DNA from 3 places in the Aliivibrio sp. SR45-2 genome. Region 3 is predicted to be linked to each of the others. Evidence: predicted binding sites of a transcription regulator. Region 3 holds the regulator's gene; each other region holds the start of a gene.

Region 1 (5,573 bases), on a different contig from region 3:
TTCGATACGTTTATTAGCATTGTCACTAACCCGACCTTATGGAAAGCGATAGGTATTTTTTTCACTGTGGCGATTAGTGTCGGTGGGTTCTTTTATTTGTTAGAACGAAAAAATAATGACAAATTATATTCAATGCCAACCAAGAAAGGTCGCTTGGCAGAAGCGTTGATCTTAGGGGTTTTATTCATCACAAAAGGGCCGTTTAATTACTTTGAATTTAAAACCTTATCAGCACGAGTGATGACGGTATTGATCGCCATGTTCTCCACAGTATTTATTGCCAGTATCACCGCTATTTTGACCAGTTCACTCACATTAGAACAATTAAGATTTGATGTGAAAAACGTGAATGATTTATCTAAGCTCAGAACAGGAACAAAGCAAGCCACAACGGCATCACTATTGTTGGCTGATCACAGTATTGCTCATGAAAATTATCAAACCATGGATGAGTTATTATTGGCATTAGAGAATGATCAGGTTGATGCTATTGTGGCGGATGATGCGGTATTACGGTACATGATAAAACAAGGTAAAAATAAGCAATTATTTAACGAGTTAGTCGTACTTCCTTATCAGTTAGAAAAACAAAATTATGGCCTAGTGTTGATTGAAAACAGTGAATACGAAGAAGAAATCAACCGGGCTTTATTACAAATTCGTGAAACCACAGAGTGGCATCAGATCTTGTTAGAATATTTTACAGAAAAGTGATTCATATTCGTGATGCTTATATTTCAAACATCGTAACAGAACGCTGATAAAGCCATGCGTGTGCTTGCCCAGCGTTTTTGTTTTTCCTCACGACACGATCGATGTGCAATAACCAATTTTTCTCTTCTGAATCAACATCGACTATTTTTAAAGAGATATTATTCTGAATTATGTGGTTTGGAATAAAGCCCCAGCAATGGTCTAACTGTAATAATGATTGTAACGAGCTTAAATTATTGGTGGTGGTGACGGATGATGAGAAGTGCGTATTCCAAGGGCTATGCATATTAGTAAAGAGTATTTGACGAAACGATTTCAACTCTTGTAATTGAATCGATTTTTGAGAATGTAAAGGATGGTTATGTGCCGCTGCAATAGTAACAGGTAAATAACCTACTAAGCCTAACTCAACGTCTTTTGGAAGAATATCTCCGGACAACATGAACCCAATTGATGCTTTTCCTTTTGACACTTGTTCGCTTATCTCTTGGTTTTCAACGGTATTAATGTGTAATTCTGTGTGTGGAAAACGCTGATAAAACTCATTAATTACTTTATAAAAGGCTGGCGTTAACAATAGCTCATTAATCGCGATGGTTAAGGTATCTTCTACGCCTGCACTGAAAGAATGAATCATCGTTTCAATGTCTTTCGCTTGCGAGAGTAAATTAAGAGATTGAAGATATAAACGCTTACCGTGTGGCGTTAATGTGGGTATACGAGTGGAACGATCAAAGATCTCAATTCCTGCATCTATTTCTAGGTTTGCGATAGCTGTACTAACGGCTGATTGTGCTTTTCCCAATTTTCGAGCAGCCGCAGAGAATGAACCGCATTCGACACAAAGTACAAGCGTTTCAAGTTGCTGGAGATTAAACATACTCAACCATCTATTATTCAGATAATAACCAACTAGAGTGTATCAAAAGTTCACATGATAATGCATGAACTTAATGAGAAGTTTATAGGTATTATTATGACAAATTCAGCAGCTAAATCAGCAAGTACGATTCAAAAGGAAATGGAAGAATTAAAAGCTCGTTTAAATCAAAGTCGCCAAACCATCATACAAGGATCGATGAATAAATCTGAATCGACGGAGCTTTTATCACTCATGATTAAAAGTACGGCAACATTTGAAAAGAATTAGAATGTGTTTAAAAGCCCCTCTAATTTAAGTCTAATCATTTTAAATGCATTATTTTTGCTATCATTTATTTTAACTGTCTGAGTAGATGTTATTATCCGCCGCCCAGATACCCTTTGAGTTAAAGGACAAGAGAGATGCATGATCGTGCCAGCCAAATGGTGATATTTTACGCCCTAGCCAAAGCGGGAAGCTTTACTGCTGCCGCAAAACAAATGGGCGTATCTACCTCTCATGTGAGTAAGCAGCTGGGAATATTAGAAGCAGAGCTTAACGTTAAGTTAGTACAGCGCACGACACGCTCGTTAACACTGACTGATGCAGGGCAACAGTTCTATTTGTATTGTGAAAAGATGTACAGTGCGATGACCGAAGCCAGTGCCATTATGGATAATGAACGTGATGATGTCGCGGGCATCTTGCGTTTAGGGTTATCACAGTCTTTTGGTACTATGCACATTATCCCTGCGATAGATAAATTACGTCATCAATATCCAGATCTTCAGGTCGAAGTTCGTTTGTTTGATCATCGTGCAGACATGCTTAAAGAAGGCTTGGATTTGTGGGTGACCAATTTTGAAGACTTACCCGAGGGATATGTTGCGCAGCGATTAGCGGATTCGCATTTTGTACTGGCAGCTTCACCTGATTATTTGATCGATAAAGCCGTCCCTCATCACCCTGAAGATTTAACAGAGCATAATTGTTTAACGTATCAAAGTCGTTATCGTGATTACAGCAATTGGGATTTCAGCAAAGGCAATGAAACACTGTGTGTCAAAGTCTCTGGAAATTACCGTGTCGATTTAGCTGAAGCGGTGAGAGATGCCGCTATTTCAGGGTGGGGCGTGGCGTATTTAGCCAGTTACTTACTGACCAATGAGTTTAATGATGGCAAATTGATTCAGCTATTACCTGATTGGAAAGCGAGTCAAAAAATGCCAATTTATGCGGTTTATCCAAGCCGTAAGCACCTGCCAAGAAAGATAAGTGCCGTGATTGATTTCTTACGTGAGCACATTGGTCAACAGCCATATTGGGACAAAGCGTTAATGAAACGGGTTAAGTTATAATCAAAGTATGACGCGTTCAATATTGTCATTGATTAAATTAAATACAGTGCAATGATGCCTTTTTAATCAATGACTTAAATCTATTATCAGCCTTGAAATAAATATCTTTTCCATATGGCAACAATACCCGTTATATATTCCCTTCTTATTTTATAAATCAACGAGTTAATAAAATCACACAAAGCGTGATCTAAGTCTCATTAACAGAGCGTTAGCAAACCCGACTTGCACGCAAACCTTTGCGCATTAGAATGCAGGCTCATTTTCGATAGCACAGGTTTCTATCATGACATCTTTCCTTGGTATTTTTGCCATTTTACTATTTGCTTACCTATGTTCGACTGATCGCCGTAATATCCCTTTGAGAACCGTTTCTTTGGCGTTTGGTCTACAAATTTTATTTGCTCTGTTGGTACTTTACGTTCCAGCAGGTAAAGAAGTTTTAAACTCAGTAACCGCAGGCGTTTCGGGCGTTATTGAATATGGACAAGAGGGCATTGCCTTTTTGTTTGGTGGTTTAGCTACGGGTAAAGTCGGCTTTGTATTTGCCGTTAATGTTCTTGGTATTATCATCTTCTTCTCTGCCCTTATTTCTGCGCTTTACCATCTTGGTATCATGCCTAAAGTGATCAACTTTATTGGGGGTGGCTTACAACGCTTATTGGGTACAGGACGTGCAGAATCACTTGCTGCGACTGCTAACATCTTTGTAAGTATGGTTGAGGCACCACTTGTCGTTAAACCTTACTTGAAGCACATGAGTGATTCTCAGTTCTTCGCGGTAATGACCTGTGGTTTGGCGTCAGTGGCAGGCGGTACAATGGTTGGCTATGCATCACTTGGTGTTGATCTTAACTTCCTTATCTCTGCGGCATTCATGTCGGCACCTGCCGGTTTATTGATGGCAAAAATGATGGTGCCACCGGGTGACGAAGAGAATAATGACGATGAAATTACATCGGTAGAAATCGATCACGCAACTAATGTATTTGAAGCATTGGCTGATGGTGCAATGTCTGGTTTACGTATTGCAGTCGCTGTTGGTACAACGTTATTAGCGTTCGTGAGTGTGATTGCATTGCTAAATGGCTTATTAGGTCACGTGGGCGATTTATTCGGGTTTAATCTGAGCTTTGAATTGATCCTTGGCTACGTATTTGCTCCTGTGGCTTTCTTACTTGGTGTGCCGTGGAACGAAGCGATCCTTGCGGGTTCATTAATTGGTAATAAGATCGTCGTGAATGAATTTGTTGCCTTCATCCAATTGATGGAAGTGAAAGATCAATTAAGTGATCATTCAGTGGCTATCGTGACTTTTGCCTTGTGCGGTTTTGCAAACATTTCAACCATGGCTATTTTGATTGGTGGTTTGGGAAGTCTAGTGCCAGAGCGTCGTTCGTTCATTGCTAAAATGGGTTTCCGAGCAATCACTGCGGGTGTATTAGCGAACTTAATGAGTGCCGCGATTGCAGGTGTGATTCTTTCTTTATAGAAACACGCAGCAGCACATAGAATAGAACAGAGGCGCTCAATTGAGTGCCTCTTTTTTTAGCTAGTCTTGGCGTTATTAAGAGGTAGGGTAGAGACTTTAGAAATACAATCCAACACCAACAAGGAAACCTTGAGACGCGGTGTTATAAGTGAATGTGCCTTCATTATCATAATCAACCCAAGTGGATTTATACGCCATGTTTAAATCTGACCATTCGTTCATTTCATATCGCACTCCAGTTAATACGGAACTTGTGAAGCTGGTATCGCCGCTTAACCCAGCATCAATACTGGCGTGAAATTGCCATTGTTCGGTAATGTCGGTTATCCAACGAGCACCGATTAGGTAATCCACCCAATCCTCATTTATGCTTTTACTCGTGCCTAGTTTTCCACCGCTGGTATATAGCTTGGCATCAATGTCGTTATCCCACCAACGTATACCAAACATATAATCAATAGAGCCAAAATCGTATTGATAACGTTTAAATCCTTTGGCTTCTAGTACCCCTTGTCGTATTTCAGCCTTGCCTTTAAGTAATTCTCGATTTTTGTTAAGCACAGAATCGGTACTCGCGCTTAAGTTCATGTAACTGTAATCAATGTAATAACCCCATTGGTTATTATAAATTCCTTCAAGTCTAAGCATCGCCCCCATATCGATATGATCCATGATGAATTTAGGATCAACATCAACGTCTGTTGAAAGGTTACCAATCGTACTGTCGCCTCGAATATTGAGTGCAAGCGCATAGATCTCGACACTGTGTTCCCATCCGGATTTTTCTGTATTCATTTCCTCTGCAATAGCAGAAGTACCAACAAAAGAGAGAGCAAGTAAACTGGTAGAAAGTGCATGAATTCTGGTCATTTTCACATCCTTGTTTTTAGGCTATTTTTTGTTCTTCATATAAAGCCTAGTGTATAAAAAAGTGAAATCCAGACTGAGATAGAAAAATAATGAGTCATAACGATTAACAATACGCTGACAAATAAACACTAGACCGACTGGTTTGTATTGTGTATTCTGTAGCCAATCCAATAACGAGGTGACTTATGAATAACGAAACGATGATTGAAGGTATGGAACATTCATTGACAACAATGAAGGCGGCATTTTCTCAGAGCCCAATGCCTTCGCTTGAACA
Region 2 (5,573 bases), on a different contig from region 3:
GATTAAGATTGAAATAAAAGACATGAACGTCATTGCCAGCTGGGTGATTGATGGCGAAAGGTATTACAACAACTAGTGCGTAAATTAATACGATGAACCTATCTCTGTAGGTTCATTCCCCTATTTTATTTTTCATTCCAAAAATACATGTCGTATTTAGTTCCAGATTGTCTTCTCTGTAAACTAAGGTTAAATAAGTCTAATTTACTGCGTATGATATTAAAAGAAATCTGATTTAAGTCGAAATCTCTTTGACTTTTTAGGCTCTACAATTGATTTTCTATCATCAAACTCATTACAATATCGCTCTGCCATTTTATAAATACTCGACCGAATATGTTCATAACCTTTACCTGAATACAATTGATATTTAAACATCATTTCTGCCATTTCTGCCGCTGTAAACCCTTCTTCATGCCATTCAATCGCTTGATTCAAAAAGAACGTTACATTCTCATTTGGGCGTTTAAGTTTAAAACTTGATACTTGTTTGAAATTTTTAATAAGCATGGCGATTTTCCTTATAGAACTGTTTAGCGCTTTCAACAAAAGCATCTAAAAACGTATCATCAAAATTGGTTGTATGACTAAAATATGTTGGTATTCCCCGCCCATTATTATTGATTAGTATAAATCGAATTCGACAAACAAACATATCTTCTTTGAATGAATACTTTCTATCGATAATTTCGAGCATTCTACCCGAACATTGGATTATTCTAGTCATATTACCTCATACTAACGGCCTTTCATACAGAGGTTAAGTCCATTTTAGACCAGACTATCTCAATGAAACGATAGTAAAGAACCCTCTCTCAAATTTATAGTTTATGCGCTTTTATGCTAAATGAGTGCATATTCATTTTTGCATGCAAAAATAAAATAAATATCTGTCGCCACTTTGTCGCCATTTTTCATTTCTAGGCCCAAAAAAAGGCCGCTCAATGCGACCTTTCATTATTCGTTATTTACGAAATATCGAGTCGTTACTCTTTACCGTAAACGTTGTTCTCTTGCTCTTGTACTCGGATGAAAGTAGTACGCTTAGTTAGCTCACGAAGCTTTGCTGCGCCTACATATGTACACGTTGAGCGTACACCGCCAAGGATGTCAGAAATCGTTGTATGAACTGAACCACGGTAAGGTAATAGCACGGTTTTACCTTCAGCTGCACGGTACTTAGCAACACCACCTGAGTGCTTGTCCATCGCGCTTTGTGAAGACATTCCGTAGAATTTCATGAACTGCTTACCGTCTTGCTCGATAACTTCACCGCCTGACTCTTCGTGACCTGCGAGCATACCGCCTAGCATTACGAAATCAGCACCGCCGCCGAACGCTTTAGATACGTCACCGGCACATGAACAGCCGCCATCACCGATAATACGACCACCAAGGCCATGCGCTGCGTCAGCACATTCAATGATTGCAGAAAGTTGTGGGTAACCAACACCTGTTTTAACACGAGTTGTACATACAGAGCCCGGACCAATGCCCACTTTAACGATATCGGCACCAGCAAGGATAAGCTCTTCAACCATATCGCCAGTAACAACGTTACCTGCAGAGATTACTTTATCTGGAAATTCAGCACGTACTTTTTCTACGTATTGAACTAAATGCTCTGAGTAACCATTTGCGATATCAACACAAATGAAGATCAAGTCATCAGTCAATGCCATGATATCTTTTGTTTTTTGGAAATCAGCTTCAGAAGTACCCGTAGAAACCATTGAATTGTTAAGAACAGAAGCGTCGCTCTCTTTTACAAAACCAGCCCAATCTTCAACCGTGTAATGCTTATGAATCGCAGTCATCACACCATGCTCAGAAAGTGCCTTCGCCATAGCGAAACTACCTACAGAATCCATGTTAGCTGCAATTACAGGTGTACCAGACCATTGACGACCGCTATGCTTAAATGTAAACTCGCGGGTTAATTCGACTTGAGAGCGACTTTTCAGTGTTGAACGCTTAGGACGAAACAGTACATCTTTGAAGCCTAACTTTAATTCTTGTTCGATACGCATGATAAATTCCTCGTATAATCGATAATGGCTCTACTATCTCTTGTTGCCTTTGGCAGAAGGCAGTTAACAAACCAAGATGGCAGGCACAAAAAAACCGGGGCGCTGGCAGGCGCTCCGGTTTTCAGTATTATAGGGCCCGAAACTTATTTCGCAAGTCTGATAATTCATTTTTTTTTGTGATATTATTGATAAATCTGCAAACAATACAGCCTCAACAAAATAAAACTCCGCAAAAAACAAAATCACAGAATAATTAACCAATAAGTAAATTTAGATCATATAAATAACTAGCCCTATTTATTGAATCGACCATCAAAAAGCAAGAAAGGTAAACGTTTGCTATTTGAGCCAATAAAACATGAGTGATCTACTTCGCAAATTTTTAATGTATTCATGAATGTTAATGAAAAAAGTTGTGATATAATCTCGGAAAATTCACTTATTAATGACATTTAATTCATGAAGTTTCCTGGCCAACGTAAGTCTAAACACTATTTTCCTGTTCACACTCGCGATCCACTAGTGAATCAAATTAACCAAACACCAAAACTTGAGAGAACTCATCTTATTGGTGTTGGTCAAACAATTGTTGATATCGAAGCGAAAGTCGATGATGATTTTTTAGAACGTCATCAATTAAGTAAAGGCCATTCATTAGTTCTTGAAGAAGCGAAAGCCGAAGCATTGTATAAAGAACTCTTTGAAAGAAACTTAATAAGCCATGAATACCCTGGCGATACGATTGGTAATACCCTTCATAACTACTCAGTACTTGCCGACAGTAAATCTATTTTATTGGGTGTCATGAGTGAAAACATCAAAATCGGTTCTTACGCTTATCGTTACCTATGTAACACGACAAGCCGTATGGACTTAGACCATTTACAACCGGTTCAAGGCCCTATTGGCCGCTGTTATACGCTGATCACAGAAGATGGCGAACGTACGTTTGCAATCAACGAAGGTGACATGAACCAACTGTGTCCTGCACACGTACCTGAACATATCTTTGATAAAGCCTCTGCATTAGTGATTTCTTCTTACCTTGTTCGAGGTAAAGAAGGCGACCCAATGATGGATGCCGTTCAAAAAGCGATTGATTGCGCGAAAGAGCACGGTGTTCCTGTCGTTTTAACGCTTGGCACAAAATACGTCATTGAAGGTAAAGCGGAATGGTGGCAGAAATTCTTGAAGGAAAATGTCACTGTTGTGGCAATGAACGAAGAAGAAGCAGAAGCGTTAACCGGTGAGAAAGATCCCCTACTCGCGGCGGATAAAGCCCTAGAATGGGTTGATTTAGTGCTTTGTACCGCAGGCCCTGTCGGTCTTTACATGGCTGGCTTCACTGAAGAAAGCATGAAACGTGAAACTGATAAACCACTTCTTCCTGGTAACATTCCTGAGTTCAATCGCTTTGAATACAGCCGTCCAATGATGAAAGCATTCTGTACTAAGCCAATTAAAGTCTCTTCTCACATTGCCCCTTACATGGGTGGCCCAATGGAGATTAAAAATACTAACGGTGCAGGCGATGCGGCATTGTCAGCATTACTGCACGACATGGCTGCAAACTTCTATCATAAAGAAAATGTGCCTAACTCAAGCAAGCATGATAAAGAATATTTAACTTATTCCTCTTTCTCTCAAATTTGTAAATACTCAAATCGCGCAAGCTACGAAGTGTTAACTCAACACTCTCCACGTCTTTCTAAAGCAATGCCAGAGCGTGAAGATTGTTTAGAAGAAGCGTATTGGGAGCGTTAATCTATCTACTATAGTTTTTATAGATAATAAAAATCCGACGTCATGCGTCGGATTTTTTGTATTTATTGATTCAACGTTCGGTCAGTCAATTTAAGTACGGTAAAGTACTTTAATCACATGCCAACCAAATTTGGTTTTCACTAAATGAGGAACTAACGTTTCACCACTAAAACACACTTTATCAAACTGCGGTACCATTTGGCCTTTTTTAAATTCACCCAAATCGCCCCCTTTTTTACCTGATGGACAGCTCGAATATTTCTTTGCTAGCACATGAAATTTTGCGCCTTTATTAAGCTGTTTAATGATGTCTTCAGCTTGCTCTTTATGTTTAACAAGAATATGTAGTGCTGATGCCGTATTAGCCATGAATGCCTCAAGATAATGTCATGTAAATATCGCGTAATTATACCGTTTATCCTTATACAAATGATACCCTCACCTTTCAATGTCGTCTCAAAAAAACTACAATGGTCTCTATAAAAAGAAACCCCATTTACCTCATTAAAGGCTAGCATCGATGAAAAGTAAGGCGAACCAATCACAAGGTATGTTGCTATTTAAGCTTACGTTAACCCAACGTTTTGCTATTGGTACATTAAAAGTTCGCGAGATCGTTCCCTTTCAGGCATTAACGTCTATCCCTTATTCTCATCATCATGTATTAGGAACGGCAACGATCAGAAACATGGCGATTCCTATCATTGATATGTCTGCTGCTGTGGGTTTTCGTCCCCTTCAAAAAGAAGAGTTCGACGATTGCTACATTATCATTACTGACTGTATGCGTACGGTCGTGGGATTTGCAGTAAGAGCCATTGATAAGATCATTGAATGCGATTGGAAAGCCATTGAACCCTCTCCAGAAACGGCAGGGAAAAATGTCTTTGTCACTGGAATAACACGAGTTGAAAATAGCATTGTACAATTGCTTGATGTCGAATTGTTGCTTTCAAAAATCTTCCCTGAAGACACATCAAATTTATACCCAATTCTCTCTGATGTAGAAAGAGAAAAGCTCAAACCTCTGCAAATAATGCTCGTCGATGACTCTGTCGTTGCCAGAAAACAACTTTCTAGTGCCTTAGACAGTATTAACATTCCGTATCAGGTAGCAACCAATGGTTTGGATGCGTATGAAAGACTCAAACAAGCCTCTCAGGAGCAGAGACCATTTGATATTATTGTTAGCGACATTGAAATGCCCGGTTTGGATGGCTATGAATTGGCCTTTGAAATCCAAAATGACGTTCGTTTAAAAGACGCGTACATTATCTTACATACTTCACTTTCGAGCGAGATCTGTGTAGAACAAGCACACCAAGTCGGCGCACATGAAGCCCTAACCAAATTTGAGGCGACAGAACTTGTCCAAGCAATGTTACGTGGCGCAAGACACAGAGAAAGTATTGTTTCGTCAATGCAGTAATAAACAGTCAATACAGTAATAAACAATAGACACAAAAAAGCCGCTGTATTCTTTATACAATAACGATAAAGAATACGGCGGCTTTTTCATTTAATAGCGATAAAGTAAGCAGTTTTTACACTTTTAGAAATATAAACGGATCACCGAAACAGCAACACACCCTGGGCGGCGACATTTCTCGATCTCAACTTTTACTTCTGTTTCAATTTCTAAGCCACGTTTAATCGGCGTCACTGATAACAGTGTGCTCCTTGAACGAATACGCTTGCCTGCTTTTACTGGGTATGGAAAACGAACTTTGTTCAATCCGTAATTCACCGTCATTTTAGCAGTAGGGAAAAGTAAATTAT
Region 3 (5,573 bases):
CCATGGTTCCGGGCAGCATGCCTAATTGACTAAATAAGTAAAACCGAGCGGCGGTTAGTTTTGTTAATCCCATGACTAAATTAATAAGAAAGAATGGAAATATAGGAATTAAACGAAGAGTCAGTAAGTAAAAAGCGCCATCTTTTTCAATACCTTGATTGATGGAAATTAATTTGTCCCCAAATTTACGATCAACCCATTCTCTTAATAAATAACGGCTGCTTAGGAAGGCAATAGTAGCACCAATGGAACTGGCAAAAGAAACCAACAATAAGCTCCACCAAAAACCAAATAAGGCCGCACCAAGCAATGTGACTACTGCGGCGCCTGGTATTGATAATGCAGTGACGGTAATGTAACCAAAGAAATAAAGGGTGCTATAAAAGAAAAGGTTTTCTTGGATGTCACTTTGAAGGGCTTGATGGTATGCCTTAGCCTGCTCTAGAGTAAATAGATGACCAAAGTTAAAAAAGATAACAGCAAAGGCTGTAAGAAGAGTGATTAATAAGAGTAATTTTTTATTCATAATTCATTTCCTAGCCTTATGTTGTCTTTAATTTATACAGGTAAAGACAACATAAGAGTAGGGCGAATGTAAAATAAATGTAGGAAAATGTATTTAAAGTTGTTTTCTTAATTCATTTCTAATATCAGTAGAGATAACAGACCAGTGAGTACCTTTAATCGCTCCTTCAAGCGACCACAGTAATTCGTCACTAACAGAACTTGAATGAGTCTGTTGAATCGCTTTATAAGCGTTTACAGATCCCGTCTCCATTAGTTCTTTTACGGTCGTTATTCCTGCTTTTTTCAGCATTCTCTCTGTCGCTAATCTTAGATTGGGTAAATCCTTAATTCGAGAGGGACCTGCTGTTTTTTGTTTTTCTTTGTCTTTTTTAGCAACATCTAAAGCAACAACAGCTTGAATTAGGATTGAATCAGGTTCATCCCAACATTCAGGTGAAATAGCAAAATATTTAGTTACCACGGGGAAACCACGTTTTTTATAAACGTAAGGTTCAAAACCTTGGTCTTTAAATAAATTAATAGTGTTATCGCTTGCTCGCAAATGCAGTCTGTCCTGAACAACAAGTGCAAACATTGTGTCATCAATAAAAACACCAAAGCCGCCAAACATGGAGCGTGAAGTGATTTTTCCTAGAGAGGAAAGTAATCGAAGTGAATCTTTTAGTATTGGTTTATCCATTGCAATAATTCTCGGTTAGTAAGTCTATGTCACTAAACAACTGAGCCCGAGGAAATAGTAGCAAGTTCAAAACCACACATTGTTATTTCTAAGTAAAAATTAACAATGTGCAGATATAAATACCTGCCATCGGCAACCCCGCTACCTTATATAAATACGTAGGCCGGAAGCTTTGCGTCCTGAGCTTTCGCACAGTTTGCCCTGTTCGTGACAGTTAAGATGATATAGTAATCAATAAGATGAAATGTTGTCCACTTGTAAGTTATGTGACATTGGTTCAGAAAATAGGAATGATTTTCTGTTATGCCAGTTCAAGTTTTAAATAAATAAATATTTTTTCACTTGCATATTTATGATTAATGCATCACTCATTGTTACAACTTATGGACACTTTTCCGAGTTACCACTTCTGGATGCATTTCAAAAATGCGTCTTTCATGGTGCTTATCTTTAATTCGTTCCAACAATATTTCAACGGCTGTCTTACCAACGCGACGTTTAGGTTGGTGAATCGTCGTCAATGGTGGAGAGAAATATGCAGAAAGTTCAATATTATCGTAACCAATGATTGAGATATCTTCAGGTACACGTAAGCCAGTTTGTTGAATTTTGCTGATAGCCGCTAATGCCATAATGTCGTTAAAACAAAATAATGCAGTTGGTTTATCTTCCATCTGTAGCATTTTTTCAACAGATTTAGAGGCAGAAGAACACTCGAAATCACCTTCAAATATCCAATCTGGATTTGACGTTAAATTTGCTTCAGATAAAGCTCTGTAGAAACCATGAATTCGTTCTTTACAGGTTGCTTTATCAAGCTGACCGGTAACACAGCCAATTTTTGTGTGTCCATTTTCAATCAGGTGTTTTGTTGCTAAATAACCACCTTCTTCAGAATTATCAATAATTTTGTCGGTATGAGGGCTATCTGGACCCCAGTCCATGATTACCATTGGTAATTCTGTGTTTTTTTCAAGTTGTGCTAATAACTGTTCATTTAGATCAGAACACATAACTAATAAGCCATCGACACGTTTTTCTGCCAGCATACGAAGGTAGTGCTTTTGTTTATCTAGATCACCTTCGGTATTACACATAAATAATGTGTAACCTTGCTTGTAACAGTAGTTCTCAACACCGTGCATCATTTCGGCAAAAAATGGATTAAAAGACTGGGTAACTAGCATGCCGATAGTTCGAGTTGTGTTGCACTTTAAACTACGAGCAACGGCACTCGGTGCATAGTTTAGTTCTTCAACGGCTTCCCATACTCGTTTTTGAGTTGCTTCTGCAACAAATCGAGTTTTGTTAATTACATGAGAAACGGTGGTTGTCGAAACAGAAGCAAGTTTCGCAACGTCTTTAATGGTAGCCATATTAAAAGCCTTAATTTATTAAGGGGCTATTTATGTTCCAACAATAGTGTCAAAGTCTCTCTTTATTTTTTAATAAAGATTGTTGGAAGGTAAATAGGCCCTGTGAGTATATTACCAATAGTAGATTAGAGAATAATCTAGGTGGTATAAATGAAAAAAACCGCGATAAATGCGGTTTTCATTGATATTCAAATTTTATCGTTTGCGTTCACATTTTATCTATAAAGCGTAGCGCAAACAATTGCTGATTTAATAAATTTTAATAGTCGTTTTGATATATATCACACTATTGTTAACTTATCTTACCAGTTGTACATGCTTTTGTTATTCGCCCGCTAGGAATTTCACATCCAATTCTAAGAACGTAACAAGGAAGTGAGTAACGGTAGCATAGAAGCCAAATGTATCTCGTTCAGAACAAAGTTGGTTAAAACGTGGCGCCCAAGATAATAACTGCTCGTTAATAAATTGCAGTTGTGCGGCCATGAATTGCTCGAATTCTGGTTCCGTTGTTTGCTGATTCGTCATGACAATTAGATTGCCTAAGAAATCTAACTCAATAGCAATGTGATCTGCAGGTTCATTGAATTCAGCTTTTTGAGTGATGTTGTATTTTTCTAATAAATCACGCATATCTTGTGCCGGTTTCGCATTAAGAAGGCGTGATTTATCTAAATACATTGAAGCATAAGGAAGCGCACTGTTCTTATCAGAGCCTAAGAACGCTTCACAGAAGTCAGCCGATAGTTCAAGCTGTGCATCTTCGCGTGTTTGTAATTCATTCAATTTTGTTACAATCGAAGAAATAGAGTCGGTTAGCTCTGGAGTTTCAGAAAGGTTCGTTAAAAAGGTACGAATCTCAAAACTGTTATACTGCTCTAATTGCTCTTTAGTTAGCTCGTGTGCAAATAGGCTAGATAACCACCAATAAATTTCAGCACGTTGTTCATTAAATGCATTTAGTTCGTTCATGTAAAATAAGCTCCAAAAAATTGACTAAATAATTGTACGGCATAAGTGTGAAAAGGAATAGCACCTATCATTAACAGGGTGTATAAAGATATTAGCAAAGATTAATACGCGACAAGATTTGTTCTGAATCAAATAATATACAGAAATATCAATTGAGAATTGGCATTATTACAATATATGAATAGAATGTAATAAGAACCATCCTAATAACCATAAAAAAAAGAGAAAATTATGAGCTATCACATTTTAGTTGTTGAAGACGAAGTGGTAACTCGCTCTAAGCTTGTAGGCTATTTTGAAGCCGAGGGATATCAAGTGAGCGAGGCTGAAACGGGCGCAGAAATGCGAACTGTTTTGGCTGAACAAAAAGTTGATTTAATTATGCTTGATATAAACCTACCAGGAGAGGATGGTTTATTATTGGCGCGTGAATTACGCAGCCAGTCTAATATTGGTATTATTTTAGTTACAGGACGAACTGATAGTATTGACCGCATCGTAGGTTTAGAGATGGGTGCGGATGATTACGTAACAAAACCTGTGGAGTTACGTGAGCTTTTAGTCCGAGTTAAAAATCTATTTTGGCGTATGTCATTAGCAAATGAACCCGTAGAATTAGATGAATCAAATTTAATTCGTTTCGGGGAATGGACGTTTGATATTCAACGTCGTGCTTTATCGAACAATGGTGAGCCAGTTAAGTTAACGAAAGCCGAATATGAGCTATTAGTTGCTTTGTCGTCTTATCCGAACACGGTATTATCACGTGAACGTATTTTAAATATGATCAGCCACCGTGTTGATGCGCCAAATGACAGAACGATTGACGTTTTGATCAGGCGAATGCGTGCCAAAATGGAAGTGGATCCAAAAAATCCTCAAATATTTGTTACTGTTCATGGTGAAGGGTACATGTTTGCTGGTGATTGATTTTAGTTTAATCATCGATAAAAAAGATAATGTTAAAGCCGCTCTTATTTGAGCGGCTTTTTTTATACCTATAATGCAATCGTTATAATTAATCGTGAACTCATTGTAAATACTGATTTAATTGTTGTTATGTAGTAGGATTCGAAAAAAGTGCACATGCACTTTGTCTATTCATATAATAAAAATAGGTTCAGAATGAAACAATATTTTAAGATGGCAATAATTGCTACGGCATTGTCTAGTGTGGTTGGTTGTCAAAGTACGAATAATACGGAGACTTCGGTAGCTGTAGAAAAAAACAGATCCGTATCATCAGTATCAACATTTGATGTATTACAAAAACAATACACTTTAGACAAAGCAACGTTTGATTCTGTTGAGCAGTTTAGACTTTACTCTGAGCCAACTTACAACATAATGACCGAATCATGGAATGATGCTAAAGAGATTTATTTAGAGGTAGAAAAAGAACCAGGATTAATTAATGAAGAATATTCGATGTTTTCTTCTGGATCTTATGCCGCTAAATACAGCGAATACATAACGAAAGCAGATGCAGAGCTTGGTAAGCTTAAAGGGTATAAAGAGCAAGCCGATGTTGTTCTTTCCGATGCGATATCACAAATGGATTACATGACCTCTATTGATGTAAATGCTTATTATCCTGCTGAGTTTGCATCTCTAAATTCGCAATATAAAACGTTATTTATTACGGTGATTGAAGACGATATTGCAGAAGCTCAAACTGAGCAAGCTTCTTTTTTAACGAATGCAAAAGCGATTGAAATAGATACAACGTTAAAGATTTATGTTTATCCTCTTGAAAAAGAATTTAATCAACTCTCTCAAAAAGGGTTTAAAACCATCGCGCCTATTAGTTACGGCCAAGCGAAAGCCGAATTAGATAAAACTCAGAAAGCAGTTCAAGCGAATAACCGCGATGAAGCGCTAATTAGCAGTGCTGTAAATCGTACTGTTTTTCAATTAGATCATCTTAAAAATATGGCGGCTGAAGTAAAATTATTGCAGGCGGTTAAAAATGGTCAATTTGAACAGCCAGTATTAGAGTTTGAAAATAAATTATTATC

The links. The regulator PurR, encoded in region 3, represses purine synthesis genes. The targets are predictions, from matches to a motif close to TNANGNAAACGTTTNCNTNA.
Region 1: the regulator PurR is predicted to act here: its motif matches at 3,162-3,181, upstream of AACV33_RS16740 (NupC/NupG family nucleoside CNT transporter).
Region 2: the regulator PurR is predicted to act here: its motif matches at 2,355-2,374, upstream of AACV33_RS14300 (inosine/guanosine kinase).

What each region holds. Positions count from the first base shown of each region.
Region 1 is NZ_CAWPRC010000179.1:7,255-12,827, forward strand. It holds gene AACV33_RS16720 (transporter substrate-binding domain-containing protein) at 1-714, shown strand, start outside; gene AACV33_RS16725 (LysR family transcriptional regulator) at 731-1,594, opposite strand; gene AACV33_RS16730 (hypothetical protein) at 1,691-1,864, shown strand; gene AACV33_RS16735 (LysR family transcriptional regulator) at 1,999-2,934, shown strand; gene AACV33_RS16740 (NupC/NupG family nucleoside CNT transporter) at 3,221-4,426, shown strand; gene AACV33_RS16745 (hypothetical protein) at 4,523-5,296, opposite strand; gene AACV33_RS16750 (coniferyl aldehyde dehydrogenase) at 5,482-5,573, shown strand, end outside.
Region 2 is NZ_CAWPRC010000166.1:15,930-21,502, reverse strand. It holds gene AACV33_RS14315 (hypothetical protein) at 1-76, shown strand, start outside; gene AACV33_RS14310 (hypothetical protein) at 220-510, opposite strand; gene AACV33_RS14305 (GMP reductase) at 987-2,030, opposite strand; gene AACV33_RS14300 (inosine/guanosine kinase) at 2,490-3,794, shown strand; gene AACV33_RS14295 (peptidylprolyl isomerase) at 3,885-4,163, opposite strand; gene AACV33_RS14290 (chemotaxis protein) at 4,315-5,223, shown strand; gene AACV33_RS14285 (MaoC family dehydratase) at 5,347-5,573, opposite strand, start outside.
Region 3 is NZ_CAWPRC010000156.1:5,826-11,398, forward strand. It holds gene AACV33_RS11375 (TVP38/TMEM64 family protein) at 1-526, opposite strand, end outside; gene AACV33_RS11380 (TfoX/Sxy family DNA transformation protein) at 620-1,207, opposite strand; cyclic di-GMP riboswitch class I at 1,336-1,418, opposite strand; gene purR (HTH-type transcriptional repressor PurR) at 1,582-2,583, opposite strand; gene torD (molecular chaperone TorD) at 2,908-3,555, opposite strand; gene torR (two-component system response regulator TorR) at 3,787-4,485, shown strand; gene AACV33_RS11400 (hypothetical protein) at 4,681-5,573, shown strand, end outside.